4 regions of the Streptomyces sp. NPDC047061 genome follow, and region 1 is predicted to be linked to each of the others. Evidence: riboswitches for the same ligand, from Rfam matches in the RefSeq annotation. Region 1 holds a riboswitch; each other region holds the start of a gene.

What was found. A riboswitch is a leader RNA that binds a small molecule or an ion and turns the genes downstream of it on or off. The one in region 1 is predicted to bind cyclic di-AMP.
Region 2: another riboswitch for cyclic di-AMP. It lies ahead of ABZ887_RS08500 (M23 family metallopeptidase); the one in region 1 lies ahead of ABZ887_RS44245 (M23 family metallopeptidase).
Region 3: another riboswitch for cyclic di-AMP. It lies ahead of ABZ887_RS19260 (LysM peptidoglycan-binding domain-containing M23 family metallopeptidase); the one in region 1 lies ahead of ABZ887_RS44245 (M23 family metallopeptidase).
Region 4: another riboswitch for cyclic di-AMP. It lies ahead of ABZ887_RS12780 (transglycosylase family protein); the one in region 1 lies ahead of ABZ887_RS44245 (M23 family metallopeptidase).

The regions. Positions count from the first base shown of each region.
Region 1 is NZ_JBEYVI010000051.1:55,010-59,782, forward strand. Features, by position in the region: gene ABZ887_RS44240 (pitrilysin family protein) at 1-1,303, shown strand, start outside; cyclic di-AMP (ydaO/yuaA leader) riboswitch at 1,495-1,658, shown strand; gene ABZ887_RS44245 (M23 family metallopeptidase) at 1,671-2,426, shown strand; gene ABZ887_RS44250 (GntR family transcriptional regulator) at 2,752-3,447, shown strand; gene ABZ887_RS44255 (HPr family phosphocarrier protein) at 3,762-4,043, opposite strand; gene ABZ887_RS44260 (GNAT family N-acetyltransferase) at 4,220-4,773, shown strand, end outside.
Region 2 is NZ_JBEYVI010000004.1:21,783-26,555, forward strand. Features, by position in the region: gene ABZ887_RS08495 (aldo/keto reductase) at 1-236, opposite strand, end outside; gene ABZ887_RS08500 (M23 family metallopeptidase) at 437-1,474, opposite strand; cyclic di-AMP (ydaO/yuaA leader) riboswitch at 1,482-1,642, opposite strand; gene ABZ887_RS08505 (PP2C family protein-serine/threonine phosphatase) at 1,915-3,012, opposite strand; gene ABZ887_RS08510 (hypothetical protein) at 3,043-3,195, shown strand; tRNA gene ABZ887_RS08515 (tRNA-Met) at 3,282-3,355, opposite strand; gene ABZ887_RS08520 (ester cyclase) at 3,459-4,310, opposite strand; gene ABZ887_RS08525 (helix-turn-helix transcriptional regulator) at 4,459-4,773, shown strand, end outside.
Region 3 is NZ_JBEYVI010000012.1:61,370-66,142, reverse strand. Features, by position in the region: gene ABZ887_RS19265 (SGNH/GDSL hydrolase family protein) at 1-757, opposite strand, end outside; gene ABZ887_RS19260 (LysM peptidoglycan-binding domain-containing M23 family metallopeptidase) at 1,009-1,947, opposite strand; cyclic di-AMP (ydaO/yuaA leader) riboswitch at 1,952-2,112, opposite strand; gene ABZ887_RS19255 (alpha-galactosidase) at 2,427-4,511, opposite strand; gene ABZ887_RS19250 (tyrosine-protein phosphatase) at 4,710-4,773, shown strand, end outside.
Region 4 is NZ_JBEYVI010000006.1:114,822-119,594, forward strand. Features, by position in the region: gene eno (phosphopyruvate hydratase) at 1-1,032, opposite strand, end outside; gene ABZ887_RS12780 (transglycosylase family protein) at 1,465-2,145, opposite strand; cyclic di-AMP (ydaO/yuaA leader) riboswitch at 2,150-2,324, opposite strand; gene ABZ887_RS12785 (transglycosylase family protein) at 2,534-3,517, opposite strand; gene ABZ887_RS12790 (cytochrome P450) at 3,728-4,773, opposite strand, start outside.

The DNA.
Region 1 (4,773 bases):
CACCCTGGACAACGGCCTGACCGTGCTGCGCTGCCACCGCCCGGGCCAGCAGGTCGTCGCCGTCGAGGTGCTCCTGGACGCGCCCCTGGACGCCGAGCCGGCCGGCCTGGACGGCGTCGCCACCATCATGGCGCGCGCCTTCTCCGAGGGCACCGACAAGCACTCCGCCGAGGAGTACGCCGCCGAGCTGGAGCGGGCCGGCGCCACCCTCGACGCGCACGCCGACCACCCCGGCGTCCGGATCAGCCTGGAGGTCCCGGCCTCCCGGCTCGCCAAGGGCCTCGGGCTGCTGTCCGACGCGCTCAGGGCGCCCGCCTTCGCCGACAGCGAGGTCGAGCGGCTGGTCCGCAACCGCCTCGACGAGATCCCGCACGAGCTGGCCAACCCCAGCCGCCGGGCCGCCAAGCAGCTCTACAAGGAGCTCTTCCCGGCCACCGCGCGGATCTCCCGCCCGCGCCAGGGCACCGAGGACACCGTCGAGAAGATCGACGCGGCCGCCGTCCGCGCCTTCTACGACCGGCACGTGCGCCCGGCCACGGCCACCGCGGTCGTCGTCGGCGACCTGACCGGCATCGACCTGGACGAGCTGCTCGGCGAGACCCTGGGCGCCTGGCGGGCCGCCACCGGGCAGCCCCGCCCGGTCCCGTCCGTGACCGCCGACGACACCGGCCGGGTCGTCATCGTGGACCGCCCGGGCGCCGTCCAGACCCAGTTGCTCATCGGCCGCGTCGGTTCCGACCGGCACGACCGTGTCTGGCCCGCCCAGGTGCTCGGCACCTACTGCCTGGGCGGCACCCTCACCTCCCGCCTGGACCGCGTCCTGCGCGAGGAGAAGGGCTACACCTACGGCGTCCGCTCCTTCGGGCAGGTCCTGCGGTCCGCCCCGGACGGCACCGGTGTCTCGATGCTCGCCATCAGCGGCTCCGTGGACACCCCGAACACCGGCCCGGCCCTGTCGGACCTGTGGACGGTGCTGCGCACGCTCGCCGCCGACGGCCTCACGGACGCCGAGCGCGACGTGGCCGTGCAGAACCTCGTCGGGGTGGCGCCGCTCAAGTACGAGACGGCGGCGGCCGTCGCGGGCACCCTGGCCGACCAGGTCGAGCAGTACCTGCCCGACGACTTCCAGGCCACGCTGTACCGGCAACTGGCCGCCACCGGCACCGTGGAGGCCACCGCGGCGGTCGTGAACGCCTTCCCGGTGGACCGCCTGGTGACCGTCCTCGTCGGGGACGCGGCGCAGATCAAGGAGCCCGTCGAGGCCCTCGGCATCGGCGAAGTCACGGTCGTCGCCGCGGAGTAGGGAACAGGCGGCTGAAGAGCCCTGGTGACCGCCGGGTCATCAGGGCTCTCGCATGTCCGAATTGAGGTGGAGGTTGCCTGTCTGCCCTGTGGGATGCGCTACAAAAACCGCGTTCCGTTTGGGCGGGGGGAGAGCGGCCTCGTAGGTTCTTCCGGGCTGTCCGTCAGGCACCGCGCCGCATCCGCGGCACCGGACAGTCATCGCCGAGTCCCCGCATGGCGCGAGCCAGGGGAGCCGGGGACCCACGCAGTCCCTGGGGTGAATCGGGCGCCCGCGCGTGTCGCGAGGGGGCCCGTAGGAGACCTTCCTGCTCCGAACCCGTCAGCTAACCCGGTAGGCGAGAGGGAAGGAAAGGACCAGCCTCTACATGGCGTTCATGTGCGCCTCCGGGAAGCACCGTCGTCCCGGCCGGGTGAAGCGCACCACCGCGCAGGCCGCCGGTATCGCGGCCCTCACCACCACCGGTGTCATCGGCACCGTCTCCGCCGCCCCGGCGCTCGCCGCCGAGAACTCCGTCGAGCAGACCGGCCTCACCCCGGTCATCACGCTCAGCGACTCGGTCGTCGAGCAGATCGACGCCCAGGCCGCGGCGCAGCAGGCCGCCGCCGACCGCAAGGCCGCCGAGGAGGCCGCCCGCAAGGAGGCCGCCGCCGAGGCCAAGAAGGAGCACGAGGCCGAGGTGCGGGCGGCCCGCGCGGCCGAGCGCAAGCGCCTCAACACCTTCGTCGCGCCGATCAGCGACTCCTACGTCTCCACCGGCTACAAGACCGGCGGCTCCCTGTGGTCCTCCGGCGCCCACACGGGCATCGACTTCCACGCCGCCGGCGGCACGGTCGTGCACGCCGTCGGCACCGGCACGGTCGTCTCCACCGGCTGGGGCGGGGCGTACGGCAACGAGATCGTCATCAAGATGGCCGACGGCATGTACACCCAGTACGGCCACCTCTCCTCCATCGGCGTCTCGGTGGGCCAGAAGGTCACCCCCGGCCAGCAGATCGGCCTCTCCGGTTCGACCGGCAACACCACCGGCCCGCACCTTCACTTCGAGGCCCGCACCACCCCGGACTACGGCTCCGACGTCGACCCGGTCGCCTACCTCCGCAAGCACGGCGTGAACGTCTGAGGGAGCTGGACGCGGGTCCGGCGCCGAGACCGACGGACCGAGCGCGCTTTGCCGGGTGCGGGTGCGTCGTGGCTGGTCGCGCAGTTCCCCGCGCCCCTTTCAGGGGCGTCACGCGCAGCGCCCCTTCAGGGGCGGCGACGACAACCCGTGAGATCTTCCGGAGCCCCGGCCCCTGTGCCGGGGCTTTCGTCGTTTTCGTGCACCCGGTGTCCAAAATATATCCCTGGATTCCGGCCCGCCGTCGGAAATTCCGGCTCATTGCAATAGAGTCACGGAACGGGCGCCACTTGGAGGCGTTTCACGGGGATTAAGGCGGAGGTCGGTCATGCGTATTCCGGCGCACTCGGTATGCACGGCGATCCGGGACGACATCGTCGCGGGTGTCTACGAGCGCGGCAGCCGGCTCACCGAGGAACTCCTGGCCCGCCGCTACGGGGTCTCGCGCGTCCCCGTCCGTGAGGCCCTGCGCACCCTGGAGGCCGAGGGCTTCGTCGTGACGCGCCGGCACGCGGGCGCGTGCGTCGCCGAACCGACCGAACAGGAGGCCGCCGACCTGCTGGAGATGCGCATGCTCCTGGAACCGCTCGGCGCCTCCAGGGCCGCCCAGCGCCGCACCGAGGCCCACCTCAAGGTGCTGCGCGGACTGGTGCGGCTGGGGCAGGAGCGGGCCAGGCGGGGGAACAGCGAGGACCTGCGCTCCCTGGGCGGCTGGTTCCACGAGACCCTTGCGCAGGCCTCCGGCAGCCACGCCCTGACCTCGACGCTCACCCAGCTGCGGCACAAGATCGCCTGGATGTACAGCGTCGAGACGCCCGCCAACCCGGTGGAGTCCTGGACGGAGCACGGCGCCATCGTGGACGCGGTGGCGCGCGGCGACGCCGAGCGCGCCCGGGCGATCACGGCGCTGCACACCGAGCGCTCGACGGTCTCCCACCGGCTGCGGTTCTCCGGCGCCACCGAACGGGCGAACGGTGTGAGGACTTCGCAACACCCCGTAAACATGTCGGGCCTGCGGCATTAACACGCGCACCGTATACAAAGAGATGTTATTCGGCGGGGTCTGTTTTCGCTGCCCTAATTCACGCGCGCCGGGAATTCGCCGTCGCGCTTCTTTCGTGCGCCCGTGGTAAAGCCGGGCGCCGGGGCCTCGCAAACTCCGGGACGGGGCCGTCGTAAAGCCGTGTGCGGCCCTGTTGTGAAGTCATGTGCGCCTGTCATGGAATTGCGGCACATGACGGGTGGCGCGGTACGGGCTCCAGGGCTCAGGGGGAAACGGCGGGGCCGCGCCGCCCCCTGGGGGAGTGGCGCGGCCCCGGACGTGCGGGCGCCGGGCGCTCAGACGGTCTCGGGGAGCTCCTCGAGACCCTCGGCGACCAGCTTGGCCAGGCGGTCGAGTGCGGCGTCCGCGCCCTCGGCCTCGGTGGCGAGGACGATCTCCTCGCCACCCTGGGCGCCCAGCCCCAGGACAGCCAGCATGGAGGCCGCGTTGACGGGGTTGCCCCCGGCCTTGGCGATCGTGACCGGGACGCCTGCGGCCGTGGCGGCTCGGACGAAGATGGAAGCGGGGCGGGCGTGGAGGCCCTCGGCCCAGCCGACGTTGACGCGGCGCTCAGCCATGTGATGCTGCCCTTCGGTGTTCAGGGTTGTCTAGACCAGTTTCCCACATCGTGAAGCATGCCCGGAGGGGACGTGAGCCCCTCCGGGTGTGTCGTCGGACCGCGGCCTCGGCCCGACTTCCGTCCTCCACAGACTGCCTCGCGCCGTTGTCGGACGCGAGCCGTACTCTGGGGCCCATGCAGACCCCGGCGGACCCGCAGGACCGGCACGAGTACCCGTCCCACTGGGAGGCTGACGTGGTGCTGCGCGACGGGGGTACCGCGCGCATCCGGCCCATCACCGTTGATGACGCCGAGCGACTGGTCAGCTTCTACGAGCAGGTGTCGGACGAGTCGAAGTACTACCGCTTCTTCGCGCCCTACCCCAGGCTCTCCGCCAAGGACGTCCACCGCTTCACGCACCACGACTTTGTGGACAGGGTGGGACTCGCGGCCACCATCGGCGGCGAGTTCATCGCAACCGTACGCTATGACCGCATTGGCCCCGACGGGACGCCCGCCTCGGCACCCGCCGACGAGGCCGAGGTCGCCTTCCTCGTCCAGGACGCCCACCAGGGGCGCGGCGTCGCCTCCGCCCTCCTCGAGCACATCGCGGCCGTCGCGCGCGAGCGCGGGATCCGCCGCTTCGCGGCCGAGGTGCTGCCCGCCAACTCCAAGATGATCAAGGTGTTCACGGACGCCGGCTACACCCAGCAGCGCAGCTTCGAGGACGGCGTCGTCCGCCTGGAGTT
Region 2 (4,773 bases), on a different contig from region 1:
TTGCCGCGCGCCCTGACCCACTTGCCGATGATCGTCTCGGACTCGCCGCCCTTGTGGCCCTCGATCCACGCCGAGTACGAGTCGGCGGTGTCGACGAAGTTGCCGCCCGCGGCGGCGTAGGCGTCCAGGACGGCGAAGGAGGTGGCCTCGTCGGCGGTCCAGCCGAAGACGTTGCCGCCGAGGGCGAGCGGGAAGACCTCGAGGTCGGAGGAGCCGAGTTTGCGAAGAGCAGTCATGCTCAACTTCAACACGGGCCGCCTGGTGACCCATCCCGGCGATTACGAAGGTCTCGTAAAGGCGGAACCCCGGCGGAACCCCGGCAGACCGAACCGGCGGCCCTGACGCCGGGGGGTGTCGTCGGGGCCGCCGGGGGGCGGTGGGTTTCCGTCGGGGGTTGCGTTCGCGGATTCCGTCGGGGGCTGCGTCGCGGATTGCGTCAGGGGTTGAGGCCCTTGCCGCGCAGCCAGGTCATCGGGTCGATGGCGGTGGCCTGGCCGTTCGGGTGGACCTCCAGGTGGAGGTGCGGGCCGGTCACGTTGCCGGTGGCGCCGACGCGGCCGATGACATCGCCGGTGGCGACCTTCTGGCCGACCTTGACGCCGATCGAGGACTGGTGGCAGAACCACAGCTCGGTGCCGTCGTCGAGGGTGATGATCGTGCGGTAGCCGTAGGAGCCGGCCCAGCCCGCCTCCGTGACCGTGCCGCTGTGCACGGCCTTGATCAGCGTGCCGGTGGGCGCGGCGAAGTCGAGGCCGGTGTGGTAGCCGGAGGACCACATGGAGCCGGCCTGGCCGAAGGTGCCGGTGATCGTGTACGACACGACGGGCAGCGTGTACTGCTTGGCCAGCTCGGCGAGCCGGGCCTGCTCGGCCTTCTGCTTCGCGGACGCCTCGGCCTTCTCCTTGGCGTCGGCGGCCTTGGCTGCGGCCGCCTTCACCGCCTTGGCCTCGGCGTCGGAGACCGCCTTGTCGGCGGCGGCGACGGCCTTGGCGCTGGCCTTGGTGTCGAGCTGGTTCTGCTGCTGCGCGGCCTGGGCGATGATCCGGTTGCGCAGCGTCTCGCCGGCGCCGGACGAGGAGGAGTCCCCGTCGGTGGCGGTCGTCGTGGTCACGCTGCTGAGCGCGGTCTGGGTGGCCTGGTGGCCGCCGCCCTCGCCGAGCAGGGAGTCGACAGAGGCGGGCAGGTCGGGCAGCGAGATGGAGACCGGCGGCTTGCCGGTGTTGGCGCTGGCCATGCCGCCCGCGCCGACGGCGGCGATCACGCCGACGCCGAGAACCGTGGAGCTGCGGGCGAGTCCGCCGCCGCGCTGCTTGGCGACCCGGTGCCGGCCGCGCGCCGAGGCCAGGGACTCCTCGGTGGGGTTCCACTCCTCCCAGGGGCCCTCGTCGGTGCGGTAGCTGCCGTAGCCGAAGGTGTCGGGTTGACGCTGGCTGGGCACGAACGGGGCTGTCGGAGCAGGCCGGTTGGACGCCACGCGGGCGTACTCCTTTCCTTCCGTCGCCTACCGGGTTAGCTGACGGGTTCGGAGCGGGAAGGTCTCCTACGCGCGTATACCGGCCGTTTCCTACCCGGCGGTAGCCGTGCGATTCACCCCAAGGTGGTGGTTCCCCGGTTCCCTTGCGGGATTCGGCGCGTGCGCGCGGAGCCGTCGCGGGTGACGGCTGGGACGACCGCGCTGCGTTATCGAACGTTAATAGACCCGGCTACCAGATTCCAAGCTGTTCGTCTTGATCATTAAGCTTTCAAAGCTTGGACTTACCTGCCACGACTGGTCAAAAACGGTCGAGTTGGCTGTGCTCGCTGCTCAGCTCAGGAGTCACACAGGTTGTGATGGTGGCTCAGTTGTGATGCGGAGGGCAGCCGCCCGAACACGATGTGTGACATAGCACAGGACCGGCGCACGGGACCGGCGGCTCAGGGCCGCCGCACCGCGAGCAGCGCCATGTCGTCCGTCATGCCGCCGCCCGTGTGCCGGCGCACCTCGGCCGCGAGCCGGGCCAGCAGTACGCCGGGGGCGGTGACGGTACGACCGGTCAGCCGCCGCTCGGGGTCGTAGAACCGGCCGTGCGCGTCGCGGGCCTCGGAGAGGCCGTCGGTGTACAGCAGCAGCGTGGCCCCGCTCGGGAACACGTGCTCGGCCGCCCGGTCGGGCCACGTCCCCAGGTCGCCCATCCCGAGCGGCAGCGCGGACTCCGGCGCCGGCACCGGGCACACCTCGCCGTCGCCGTGCAGCAGCAGGGGCGGCGGGTGTCCGCGGTTGACGACCCGGAGCGTGCAGTCGCCGTACCGGAGCTCCGCGAGTACGGCGGTGGTGAACCCCTCGTGGGCGTCGATGCCGCCGCGCCGGACGCCCTCGCGCGCCAGCGCCCGCTCCAGCCGCGCCGCCACCGCCTCCAGCGTGGCCTCCTGCTCGGCGGCCTCCCGGAACGCGCCGATCACCACGGCGACGGCGGCGACCGCGCCCATGCCCTTGCCGCGGACGTCGCCGACGACCAGGCGCACGCCGTACGGGGTGTCCTGGACGGCGTACAGGTCGCCGCCGATGAAGGTGCCCTCCTGGGCCGCCTCGTAGCGGGCGGCGATCTCGAAGCCGCCGATCCGCTCGGCGGGCTCGGGCAGGACGGCCCGCTGGGCGGCCTCGGCGACCTCGCGGGCGGAGGCGAGGCGCTGGTCGCCGATACGGACGATCCGGTTGATGCCGGCGGCGAGGACGGCGACGGTGGCCACGGTGACGATCTCGGTCACGGCGTCGGCGTCCGGGAGCACGGCGAACCGCGTGTGCACGGCGTAGGCGGCGAGGAGTGCGGCCAGGCCGGTGAGGACGGTGGTGCGCAGCGAGGAGAGGGGGGCGGCGACCAGCGGGGCGGCCGTGAAGAAGGGGACCGCGGTGAAGGGGGCGGGGGTGAGGACGTCGTAGCAGACGCCCGCGACGATCAGCAGCGCGGGCAGGTAGCGGGCGAGGGTGCGGGCGGATTCCTGGCCGTGCCGCTCCGCCTCTCCACGGCTCGCCACACGACTCCCCTGCTGTCCCACGCGCCCGACGTGCCCGACGTGTCCTACACGCCCGACGTGCTCGATGTGCTCGACGTGTTCGATGCGCTTGACCTGTTCGACGCGTCCGATGTCTTCGATACCTGTCCGTCCAGGTTTGCCGTTGCGAGCGGGTGGGGCGAATGGTGTGGGCCGGGCGGATGAGTGCGGACGTGTGTGATGAGGAGCACGTGCCTGGATATGACTCAGGGCCGGAATCCTCTGACTTGGATTCCGGCCCTGGGTTTCAGTAGCGGGGACAGGATTTGAACCTGCGACCTCTGGGTTATGAGCCCAGCGAGCTACCGAGCTGCTCCACCCCGCGTCGGTGACACCAGCATACGCCATCCGAAGAGGGTGAGTCACACGGGTTGAGAGCCGCGGGGACGACGGAGGTCGTTACGGGGACGACGGAGGCCGTGGCGGGGTCAGCGGACGCCGAAGCGCCGGGCCAGGGCGACCGCCTCCCGGGGGCCGTCCGCGAACGGCTGCCCGTGCCCCGGCAGCAGGACGGTGTCCTGGGACAGTCCGGCGACGGCGTCCAGGGAGGCGAGGGCGGCGGCCGAGTCGTGGGTGAAGGCGCGGCAGACCAGGCAGGGGCCGGTGTGCCCGGTGAAGGCCTCCTGGGTGACCAGGGCGTCGCCGGTGAAGAAGAGGCCCTGGTCGGGGAAGTGGAAGCCGGTGCTGCCGGGGGTGTGACCGGGCAGCGCGACCGCCAGCGGCCGCCCGGGCACGCCGTCCAGTCGCGCGCCGTCGCCGAAGGTGTCGTGGCCGTTGGCCGTGGTGGCGGGGACCGGCTGGATGGTGTCCCAGTGCTCCACGATCTTGTGGTTCTCCACCCGGAACACGTCGACGAGCCCGATGCCGCCGAACGTGTCGGAGGTGCCCGCGTGCGTCTGGAGCAGGACCAGGTCGCCCTGCGCGATCACGTGCGTGGTGACCGAGCCGGTGCCGGGGGTGGCCGTCGCCTTCAGGTTCTCCGCCAGCTGGCGCAGCGCCTCGGGGCCGTTGGCGACGTTGGGGTTGTGCTGGATGTAGTCGGGCGAGGCGTACTTGTCGATCACGGACGTGTCGTAGGAGGTGAACAGCTGCTTGTACACGTACGTGACCAGCGCCTTGTCGGCCGCGGTCTCGCGGGCGGACACCGAGCCGGCGGCGGCGCCCGTCCCCGGGTGTCCGGCGGGCCGGGACACGGCCGTCGCGGGACCGGTCGCCAGTGCCGTCGCGGCGGCGACGGCGGCCACGGCCGCGCCGGTCCGTACCGCAAGGTGTCTGTTCATCGCACTCTCCTGACTCGGAACACCCGCCGGCCCAAGGGCAGGTCGGCCAGGCCGACACTAGGAGCGCCGGGCCGATCCGTCGTCGCCCTGTGAAGGGTGGTACTCACGGGGACAGGTTCGCCGCGGCCGCGCCGCCTAGCCTGGCCTCATGGCACAGGCACAGGCACAGGCACAGGGCAGCGACACCCACGCGCCGGGGCCGCTCGGCGAGTACCTCCGTGCGCGCCGGGCCCTGCTGAGCCCCGAGCTGCTCGGGCTGCCGGACGCGGGCCGCCGGCGGGTGCCGGGCCTGCGCCGCCATGAGCTGGCGCTGCTGGCCGGGGTGAGCACGGAGTACTACACCCGGCTGGAACAGGGCCGCAACCGCCATCCCTCCCCGCAGATCGTCGAAGCCCTCGCCCGGGCCCTGCACCTGGACGCGGAGGGCACCGCCCACCTCCACCAGCTCGCGGCCCCCGCCCCG
Region 3 (4,773 bases), on a different contig from region 1:
TGTCGTCCGGGGAGAGCGCCCCCTTGGCCGTCACGTGGTCGCCGGAGGACTCGCCGCGCAGCCGGCGCCCGATCCAGGGGACCAGGTACTCGCGGGCCCAGTGCACGTCGTCGCGGCGGACCTCCAGGGTGCCGCGGGGCGGCAGCGGCGGCCACGGCTGGTCAGGGTCGGCCGGTACCTCGACGCCGAGCACCTGGCCGGCGCGCAGCGCCACGCGCGTGTGCCCGTCGGCCGAGAGATGCAGGCGGTCGCCGTCCCAGGCCCGGCGGTCCTGCACGGTCTTCAGGGACCACAGGTCCAGGACCGGGCAGCCGTACCGGTCGGCGATGGCCCGGACGTGCCCGTTGTACGTGGCGATCTTGCCGCGCAGATGCTTGAGGACGGGGACGCCCCGGGTGTCGAACCCGGTGGTCACCAGGACTGTGCCGATGGCCTCGGTCAGCTGGGCCACGGCCCGCTCGAACCGCTCGGCCACCTCGTCGGGGTCGGTGCCGGGGCGGATGATGTCGTTGCCGCCCGCGCAGAAGGAGACCAGATCCGGGGCGAGTGCCAGGGCCTGCGGCACCTGGTCCGCCACGATCTGGTCGAGCAGTTTCCCGCGCACGGCAAGGTTGGTGTACTCGAAGTCGCCCTCGGGCCGTCGGTCCGACAGCAGTACCGCGAACCGGTCGGCCCAGCCGACGAACGCCCCGTCGGGGCCGGGGTCGCCGACGCCCTCGGTGAAGCTGTCCCCCACCGCCGCGTACGACCCGATCACTGATGCATTGTCACTCTTCGAATCGTCTCCCACATCGGACCATGATTCACCTTCGACTGTGACCTACGCGACCGTAATAAGGGGTTGACGTTCGGTGAGATAAGACACTTTTAAATACTTTGCCAAGCTTGGAATAAGTCTCTGATCAGCGGCGTTGACGTGTCGATCACCGGACATGGAAACACCGAAGGCCGGACCCGGGGATCGGGGGTCCGGCCTTCGGAGTGTGTGTCGGACCGGTGCGCGCCGGGTCAGCCGACGGCGAGGCCCTTCGAGCGGAGGTAGGCGACCGGGTCCACGTCCGAGCCGTAGTCGGGGGTGGTGCGGATCTCGAAGTGGAGGTGCGGGCCGGTGACGTTGCCGGTCGCGCCGGAGAGGCCGATCTGCTGACCCGCGGTCACGGTCTGGCCGACCGAGACGGAGAGGGCGGAGAGGTGGCCGTACTGCGCGTAGTAGCCGTCGGCGAGCCGGACGACGACCTGGTTGCCGTAGGAGCCGCCCCAGCCTGCCGTGACGACCGTGCCCGTGCCGACGGCCTTGACCGGGGTGCCGGTCGGGACGACGAAGTCGACGCCCGTGTGGTACCCGCTGGACCACATGCCGCCGGCGACGTGGTAGCCGGTGCCGACGGTGGCACCGGTGACCGGAAGGGCGAAGCCGGAGGCACTCGTCACCGAGCCGTCCGACGCGGAGGCCGAGGAAGCCGAGGATGAGGTGGACGACGGCGAGGTGGACGACGGCGAGTTCGAGGGCGCCTCGGAACGGGAGCCGGAGTCCGCGGTGTCCGTCGTCGCGGCGTGCCGGCCGCCGAGCGCGAGCTCGAGGCCCGGGTGGATCAGCGAGGGGTTGTCGCCGACGGCCTCCCGGTTGTCGGCGTAGAGCCGGTGCCAGCCGCCGCGGACGTCGTGCTCGCGGGCGATCTTCGCGAGACAGTCGCCGGGCACCACGGTGTAGACGCGGTGCGCGGAATGCGCGGCGGAATTCTTCGCGGCCGTCTTCTTCACCGCGGTCTTCTCGACCGTGGGAAGCGACTGCGTGGCCTTTTCGGAAACGGACTGCGAGGTGGCCGCGTGGGCGCCGGTGGCCCCCATGAGCGGCAGCGCCAGGGCGGCGCCACCGGTTCCGGCGACGGCCATCGAGCGGGTGAGACGCTGGGACTTGGGGCGGCGGTGCTTACCCTTCGCGGGCATGGCGCATTCCTCTCCGGCGCCTGCGAGGTGAGCTGTCGGGTTCGGGCTGGAGCTGCCCGGCCACGCGGGAAGACGTGACTGCACCCCTGGCCGTCCCGGGAACCGGAACAGGCGGTCGTACCTGGTGGGTCCCCCGCTCCTGCCGGGCACGGGTGAGTGTGTGGGGACTCCGGGCGGCGGCAGGATTCGGCGTTCCGACCGGATGTGTGGCGAACGTAAGCGAGTGAGACGGACGCGGACAAGCGGCCGGTTCCGCCTGTCCGGGTTTCACTTGATCCGTTACCGGAAATCCCCGTCACCCTCCGTGAATTCCGGTCCTTTCGGTTTTCCAACCTTCTTGGAAAGCACCGCAATTACGTGAACATGACGCGCGACGGACGGTCACGAATATGACGCTCCTCACGCACGTCACACCACGTCCCCTTATTCCAGAGCGAGTTGTAATGAAGGCGCCAATTCGGACAGATGGGTTAGATGTGTCAGATCCGGCGGAGCCGGATGACCGACGCATCCAGGTCGCCCTTCAGCCCGGCGTGCAGCCCGTGATGCAACAGAACGGCACCTCGGTACACTTCGCCCGTTTCGCGGCATTCGTACGATTCCGTGGGATCGAGGCCCTGCAGTCGCAGCGCCGGCGCCGGCTCGCCGTAGCTCTGGGCCTGCAGCCAGGCGAGGACGACGGTCTCGTCGCCGAGCGTGTACTGCACCGCGCTGAGCCCGCCGGCCGGCGGCCGCAGCCGGAACTGGTCGCCGCGCTGCACGAGGGGCCGGATCTCCTTGTAGAGCTCCACCCAGCGCCCGGCCTCGGCGAGCTCCTCCTCGGTCCACTGCGAGAGGTCGCCGCCGACCCCGAGCGCCCCCGCCATCGAGCTGACGAAGCGGAAACGCAGACTGCTGACCCGGCCGTTGAGCTGGTGGTTCGGGCTGTCGGTGACCCAGGCGGACATCACCCGGGCGGGGTGGATCTGGCTGAAGCCGTGCTGGATGGCGAGCCGGTCCAGTGGGTCGGTGTTGTCGGAGGTCCACACCTCGTCGGTGCGGCTCATGATGCCGAGGTCGATCCGCCCGCCACCGCCGGAGCAGGACTCGATGGCGACGTCGGGGTGGGCCGCGCGGATCCGGTCGAGGAGGGCGTACAGCCCGCGGACGTGGTCGACCCACAGGCGCTGCGGGTAGGGCTCGCCGGGCCAGCCCGCGTCGGTGAAGCAGCGGTTGAAGTCCCATTTGACGTAGTCGATCGGGGCGCTGGACAGCAGCGTGTCGAGCTGCTCCCAGAGGTACTCCCGGACGTCCTCGCGGGCCAGGTTGAGGACGAGCTGGTTGCGCAGTTCTGTCCGCTTTCGCCCTTCCTGGTACTGCACCCAGTCGGGGTGCGCGCGGTACAGGTCGCTGTCCGGGTTCACCATCTCCGGCTCGACCCAGATGCCGAACTGCATGCCGAGGGCGTGCACGTAGTCGGCGAGCGGCTTGAGGCCCTTGGGGAAGCGGTCGAGGTTGGGTGTCCAGTCGCCGAGGCCGGCACGGTCGCTGGTGCGCTTGCCGAACCAGCCGTCGTCCACCACGAACAGCTCGATGCCGATCGCGGCCGCCCGCCGGGCGAGGGTGGCCTGCTGCTCCTCGGAGATGTCGAAGGTCGTGGCCTCCCAGGAGTTGAACAGCACGGGCCGGTCCCGGTCGGCGTCCGGGATGATGTACGCCCGCTGGTAGGCGTGCCAGGCACGGCTCGCCCCGCCGAAGCCGCCGTCGGTCCACAGGCCCGCGAAGACCGGACTGGTGTACGACTCGCCCTCGGCCAGCATCAGCAGGCCCGAGTCGTCGTAGCCGGCGCCGCCGGTGATCTGCACCCGCGCGTCCGGGAGTTGGGCGACGGCGATCCGCCAGGAGCCGGACCAGCCGAGGGCGCAGCCCCAGACCTCGCCGCGCTCCTCGGTGGCGTCGGTGTCGAGGGCGACCCAGGGCAGGTGCTGGTGGCTGGTGTGGCCGCGGCGGCTGCCGATGACCTTCTCGCCGTAGGTGAGCGGGGCGCTGGTGAGGCGGGACTCGGCGGCCCAGCGGCCGTGCAGCTGGGAGAGCCGCCAGCCCTCGCGGTCGGGCAGTGTCCAGGCGGCGGGGTCGGCGCGCAGCAGCTCCACGCGCGCGTGCCCCTCGTTGCCGACGGTCACCCAGCGCTCGACGACGTCGCCGCGCATCCGGTAGTGCAGGGTGATGAGGATCCCGTCGTCCCGGAAGCGCAGCCGCAGCTCGTCGCCGTCCGCGCCGTCCTCCGTCTCGTAGGCCTCGAAGGCCCACTCGGTGCCGCGCCGCTCCTCGGTGCGCACGGACAGGGAGGGGCGGACGAACCGCGGCCCGCCCTCGACGGGGTACTCCTCCCGGCCGTCGAGCGGCGACTCGAAGGCCCAGTAGCCGGGCAGCGCCCGGGTGCTGAGCTCCTCGGCGTCCGCGAGCTGGATTCTGGCGCCCCAGTGCAGGTGGAGCAGTTCGTCGGCCTCCGTGAGATGCAGCGCATAGCTGCTGCCGGGGCCCGACAGGAGCCAGGTACGACCGTTCTGGGCGATGTCCACCATCGAGAAACCTCACACAGCTGCCAACAGATCCGCTCAAGCACCAACATCATCAAGGGCTACGGGCTCCGGAATCAAGGGCCACGGGCCCTGGAGGCGATGCCTGTGGACAACTCATTGCCCGTGGAAACCGATGTCGTATGGTCGATCCAGTGCCCGTCGACGAGCAGCGCCGACGGGGCTGACCGGGAGGAGCCCCCCGTGACGCAGCAGGTCCCGTCCACCGAGCCCGAGCTGGCCGGGGTGCGCAACTTCCGTGACGTGG
Region 4 (4,773 bases), on a different contig from region 1:
CAGCGAACCGATCTGGTTCACCTTGACCAGCAGGGCGTTGGCGGTGCCCTCCTCGATGCCGCGGGCGAGGCGCTCCGGGTTGGTGACGAACAGGTCGTCGCCGACGATCTGCACCTTGTCGCCGAGCTTGTCGGTGAGGACCTTCCAGCCGGCCCAGTCGTCCTCGAACAGCGGGTCCTCGATGGAGACCAGCGGGTAGGAGGCGACGAGCTCCTCGTAGTACTCGGTCATCTCGGCGGCCGAGCGGGACTTGCCCTCGAACTCGTACTTGCCGTCCTTGTAGAACTCGGACGCGGCGACGTCGAGCGCGAGCGCGATCTGCTCACCGGGGACGTAACCGGCCTGCTTGATCGCCTCCAGGATGAGGTCGAGCGCGGCGCGGTTCGACTCCAGGTTCGGGGCGAAGCCGCCCTCGTCGCCGAGGCCGGTGGCCAGGCCCTTGCCCTTCAGGACCTTCTTGAGGGTGTGGTAGACCTCGGCACCCCAGCGCAGCGCCTCGGAGAAGGACTCCGCGCCGATCGGGGCGATCATGAACTCCTGGATGTCGACGTTGGAGTCCGCGTGCGAGCCGCCGTTGAGGATGTTCATCATCGGGACGGGCAGCAGGTGCGCGTTCGGGCCACCGAGGTAGCGGAACAGCGGGAGGTCGGACGCCTCGGAGGCGGCGTGCGCGACGGCGAGGGAGACACCGAGGATGGCGTTGGCGCCGAGCGAGCCCTTGTTGTCGGTGGCGTCCAGGTCGAACATGGCCTGGTCGATCAGGCGCTGCTCGGTGGCGTCGTAGCCGACCAGCTCCGGGCCGATCTGCTCGATGACGGCGAGGACGGCCTTCTCGACACCCTTGCCCAGGTAGCGGTTGGGGTCGCCGTCACGGAGCTCGATGGCCTCGAAGGCACCGGTGGAGGCGCCGGACGGGACGGCGGCACGACCAGTGCTGCCGTCGTCGAGGCCGACCTCGACCTCGACCGTGGGGTTGCCTCGGGAGTCCAGGATTTCCCGGGCTACGACGACGTCGATGGACGGCACGAGCATCTCCTTCTTGGGATGTGACGCTGGTTGTGCGGGGCGCACGCGGGCCTCGTCGGCCCTTGCTCAGCCTTGCGACTAGAGCCTAACCGTCCCAGGGCCGTCGGCCGGCACGACCGACCGGCCCGTGGACACACAGACGGTACTCATTGTTCACGTGCGGAACAAAGGGGGGCCCGATGAAGAACGGAAGAAGAGCGGGCCAAGAAGGGGGCCGAGAAGGGGGCCGAGAAGCGGGCCGGGAAGGGGACGGCAAAGAGAAACCCCGCCCCGGTGCGTACGGGGGAAAACGCACCGAGGCGGGGGCCCGTGGGGACGGGGGTGGCCCTCACGTGATCCCCACTATGGGGACCACGGCTGTGCGGGCGCTGTGGTTCAGCTGGGTGCCGCTTAATATGTGCGACGACCTCGCACGTGCGGCGACCGCCCCGCGTCCTCCTACTTCAGGTGCAGCTGCTGACCCGGGTAGATGAAGTCGGCGTCGGCGACGATGCCCTTGTTCAGCTTGAACAGCGCCTGCCAGCCGCCCTTGACCTTGTGCTTCTCGGCGATCGAGCTGAGGGTGTCGCCCTTGACGACCTTGTACTCGCCGTTGCCCTTCTTGACCTTCTTGCCCGTCGGGGTGGTGACGGTCCTGGTCGCGGCCGGGCGCTCGGCGGAGCGGGAGGCGGCCTGCGTGTCGGTCGTACGGCTGCTCGTGCTCGTGCTGCTCGACGAGGAGCCGGAGGCGCTGCTGCCGGTGTAGGTGGCGTTGGACAGGCCCGTGCCGCAGACCGGCCAGGCGCCCTTGCCCTGCGCGGCGAGGACCTTCTCGGCGATCGTGATCTGCTGCGCCTTGGTGGCCTGGTTGGCCTGCGCGGCGTACTGCGTGCCGCCGTACGCGGCCCAGGTGGAGGCGGAGAACTGCAGGCCGCCGTAGTAGCCGTTGCCCGTGTTGATGGCCCAGTTGCCGCCGGACTCGCACTGGGCGACGGCGTCCCACTCGGAGGCGGTGGCGGCGGAGGCGCTGCCGGCCGCCATCAGCGGGGCGGCGACGGCGACGCCGGTGACACCGGCGACAGCGATGGCGCGGACGGCCCTGGACGGACGACGGTGCTTGCCCTTGCCGGAAAACAGCATGGATCGATCCCCTCACCGACGCCTGCGAGGTGAGCTGTCGGGTTCGGGCCGGTTGAGTTGCCCGGCCGCACACCCGTGTGTCGGTGCGCGGCTTCACCCCGAGCCGGATCGGCGGTCTCAACCACCCATCACGGCACTTACCTTGGGTCCCCCGCTCCTGCCTACGGCGCATGACGCGTCGACTGTTCCCGGACGGCCGCTGGCAGGACTCGGCGTTGCGACGGCCGGGGCTCGTGGTGACGAGCGGCCTCGACCGTAAACAGGGCATCAGGTGAATTTCAAAGATGATCAGGGCTTCTGAGACTCATCCCACACTTTCACCAAACCGGACATTTGGCTTCGAAATGGGGCGGCTCACAGACCCCAACTCCCGTCGCTTTTCGTCCGTTTAGCTACCGAGTTTCAGGGTCTGACCGGCACTGATGTCGTTCGGGTCGGCACCGATGTCCGCCTTGTTCGCGGCGTAGAGCGCACGCCATCCGCCGTCGAGGTCAAGGGAGTCGGCGATGGAGGCGAGGGTGTCGCCGGCGCGGACGGTGTAGGTGCCGCTGTCACGCACGGCGTGACGACCCGAGGAGGTGGCACTCTGACCGTTTGTCACGCTTTCGTCCGCCGAGCCGCCGCGATGCTTGCCACCACTGCCGACGGCCCCCGTGTCGACCAGGCTCCAAGAGCCTTCAGCCTGCCCCGAATTGTCCGAGTCGTCACTCTCGGGGATGACGGGACTCTCGCTCGCCTTCGAAGTGCCGGAGTCGGAAGATTCCGACTTGTCCGTCTTGGTGGATTTACTGGGGGTGTCCTTCTTGGAGTCACCGCTCGCGCTCGGAGAGGGAGTGGCGGAGTCGCCCCCGGAGTCCGCGGCACCCGAGGAGGAGCCGGAATCGGAGGAGGAGGACGACGACGAATTCGACAGCCCGGAGGACGAGTCCGACGAGTCGGAGGAACCGGACGAATCACCCGAGTCGTCAAGTCCCGTGTCGACGTTCACCGAGGCGTCGTCGGAAGAGAGTCCGGCGATCAGGGCGCAGGTCCGCCAGGGCTTGGTGCCCTGGTCGGCGAGTATCTTCTCGGCGACCGCGATCTGCTGCGAACGGCTCGCCTGGTCGGGCGTACCGGCGTAGTCCAGGCCCCCGTACTCGCTCCAGTCGTCCAGGGAGATCTGGAGGCCGCCGTAGTAGCCGGTGCCGTCGTCGGCGCTCCAGGAGCCGCCGCTCTCGCACTGGGCCACCTGGTCCCAGGTGGAGCCGTCGGCCGCGTTGGCGCTCACCGCGCCGAGGAGCGGGATGGCGATGGCGGAGCCGGTCACGCCGGCCGCGACGAGGAGAGCCGGAGCCTGACGGGGGCGACGGTGACGACCGTTCCCGGAGAGCATGCGGAAACCTTTCGAGCGACAGCGATGACCGGCGCGGCGGGTCCCGCAGGGGCGCCGCACTGATGGGTGAACGTATCGGCAGACGATCACTTGTCACAAGTTAATGCCGCGCAGATCACGTGAAGATCACAGACTTGAACGCTAGTCACCTTTTGCCCGTACGGGCCGGTAGCGGCTTCGGTGAGGACCCGGAGACGGCTCGGCGAGGGCTCATCGGCCGACGGGCGTGAACTCCACGGGCAGCGTGCGCAGTCCGCGCATGATGAGCCCGCCACGCCACCGCAACTCCCCTTCGTCTGCCGCGAGTCGCAGGTCGGGGAGGCGGGTGAGGAGGGTGGCGAGGGCGGTCTGGCCCTCCAGGCGGGCCAGCGGGGCGCCGAGGCAGTAGTGGATGCCGTGGCCGTATCCGAGGTGCTGGTTGTCCCGGCGTGAGAGGTCGAGGGTGTCCGGTCGGGCGAACCGCTCCGGGTCCCGGTCCGCCGCGGCCAGGACGACCAGGACCGGGTCGCCGGGCGCGATGTGCTGCCCGCCGATGTCCACCGGCTCGGTGGCGAACCGCCAGGTGGCCAGCTCCACCGGCCCGTCGTAGCGCAGCAGTTCCTCGACACCGGTCTCCAGCAGCCCGCGCTCACCGGCGGCGAGGGAGTCCTGCAGCCGGGCGCGCTGCTCGGGGTGGGTGAGCAGCGCGTACGTCCCGTTCCCGATCAGGTTGACGGTGGTCTCGAACCCGGCGAACAACAGGATGAACGCCATGGCCGCGGCCTCGTTCTCGGTGAGGTGCTCACCGTGGTCCGAGGCCCGGATGAGCCCGGAGATGAGGTCCTCACCTGGGGCCGGCTCGGCGGGCAGCTCCTGCCTCTTCCGGTGGATCAGCTCGGCCAGGTACCCCCGCATCTTCTTCACCGACCGCGCGACCCCGCCCCGCGGCCCTCCCCCGTGTCGGATCATCATCCCCGCCCAGTCCCGGAAGTCGTCCTGGTCCTCGCGCGGGACGCCGAGCAGGTCGCAGATGGCGTAGATGGGGAGCGGGAAGGCGAACTCGTGGATGAGGTCGGCGGACCCGGACGCCGCGAACCCGTCGATGAGCCGGTCGGTGAGCTCCTGCACCCGCGGCGCGAACTCGGCCACCCGGCGCGGTGTGAACGCCTTGCTCACCAGCCGCCGCAGCCGGGTGTGGTCGGGCGGATCGATGTTCAGCAGGTGCGTCATCAACTCGGCCTTGCGCTCCCCGGGAATGCCGGTCTTCCCCTTGGCGT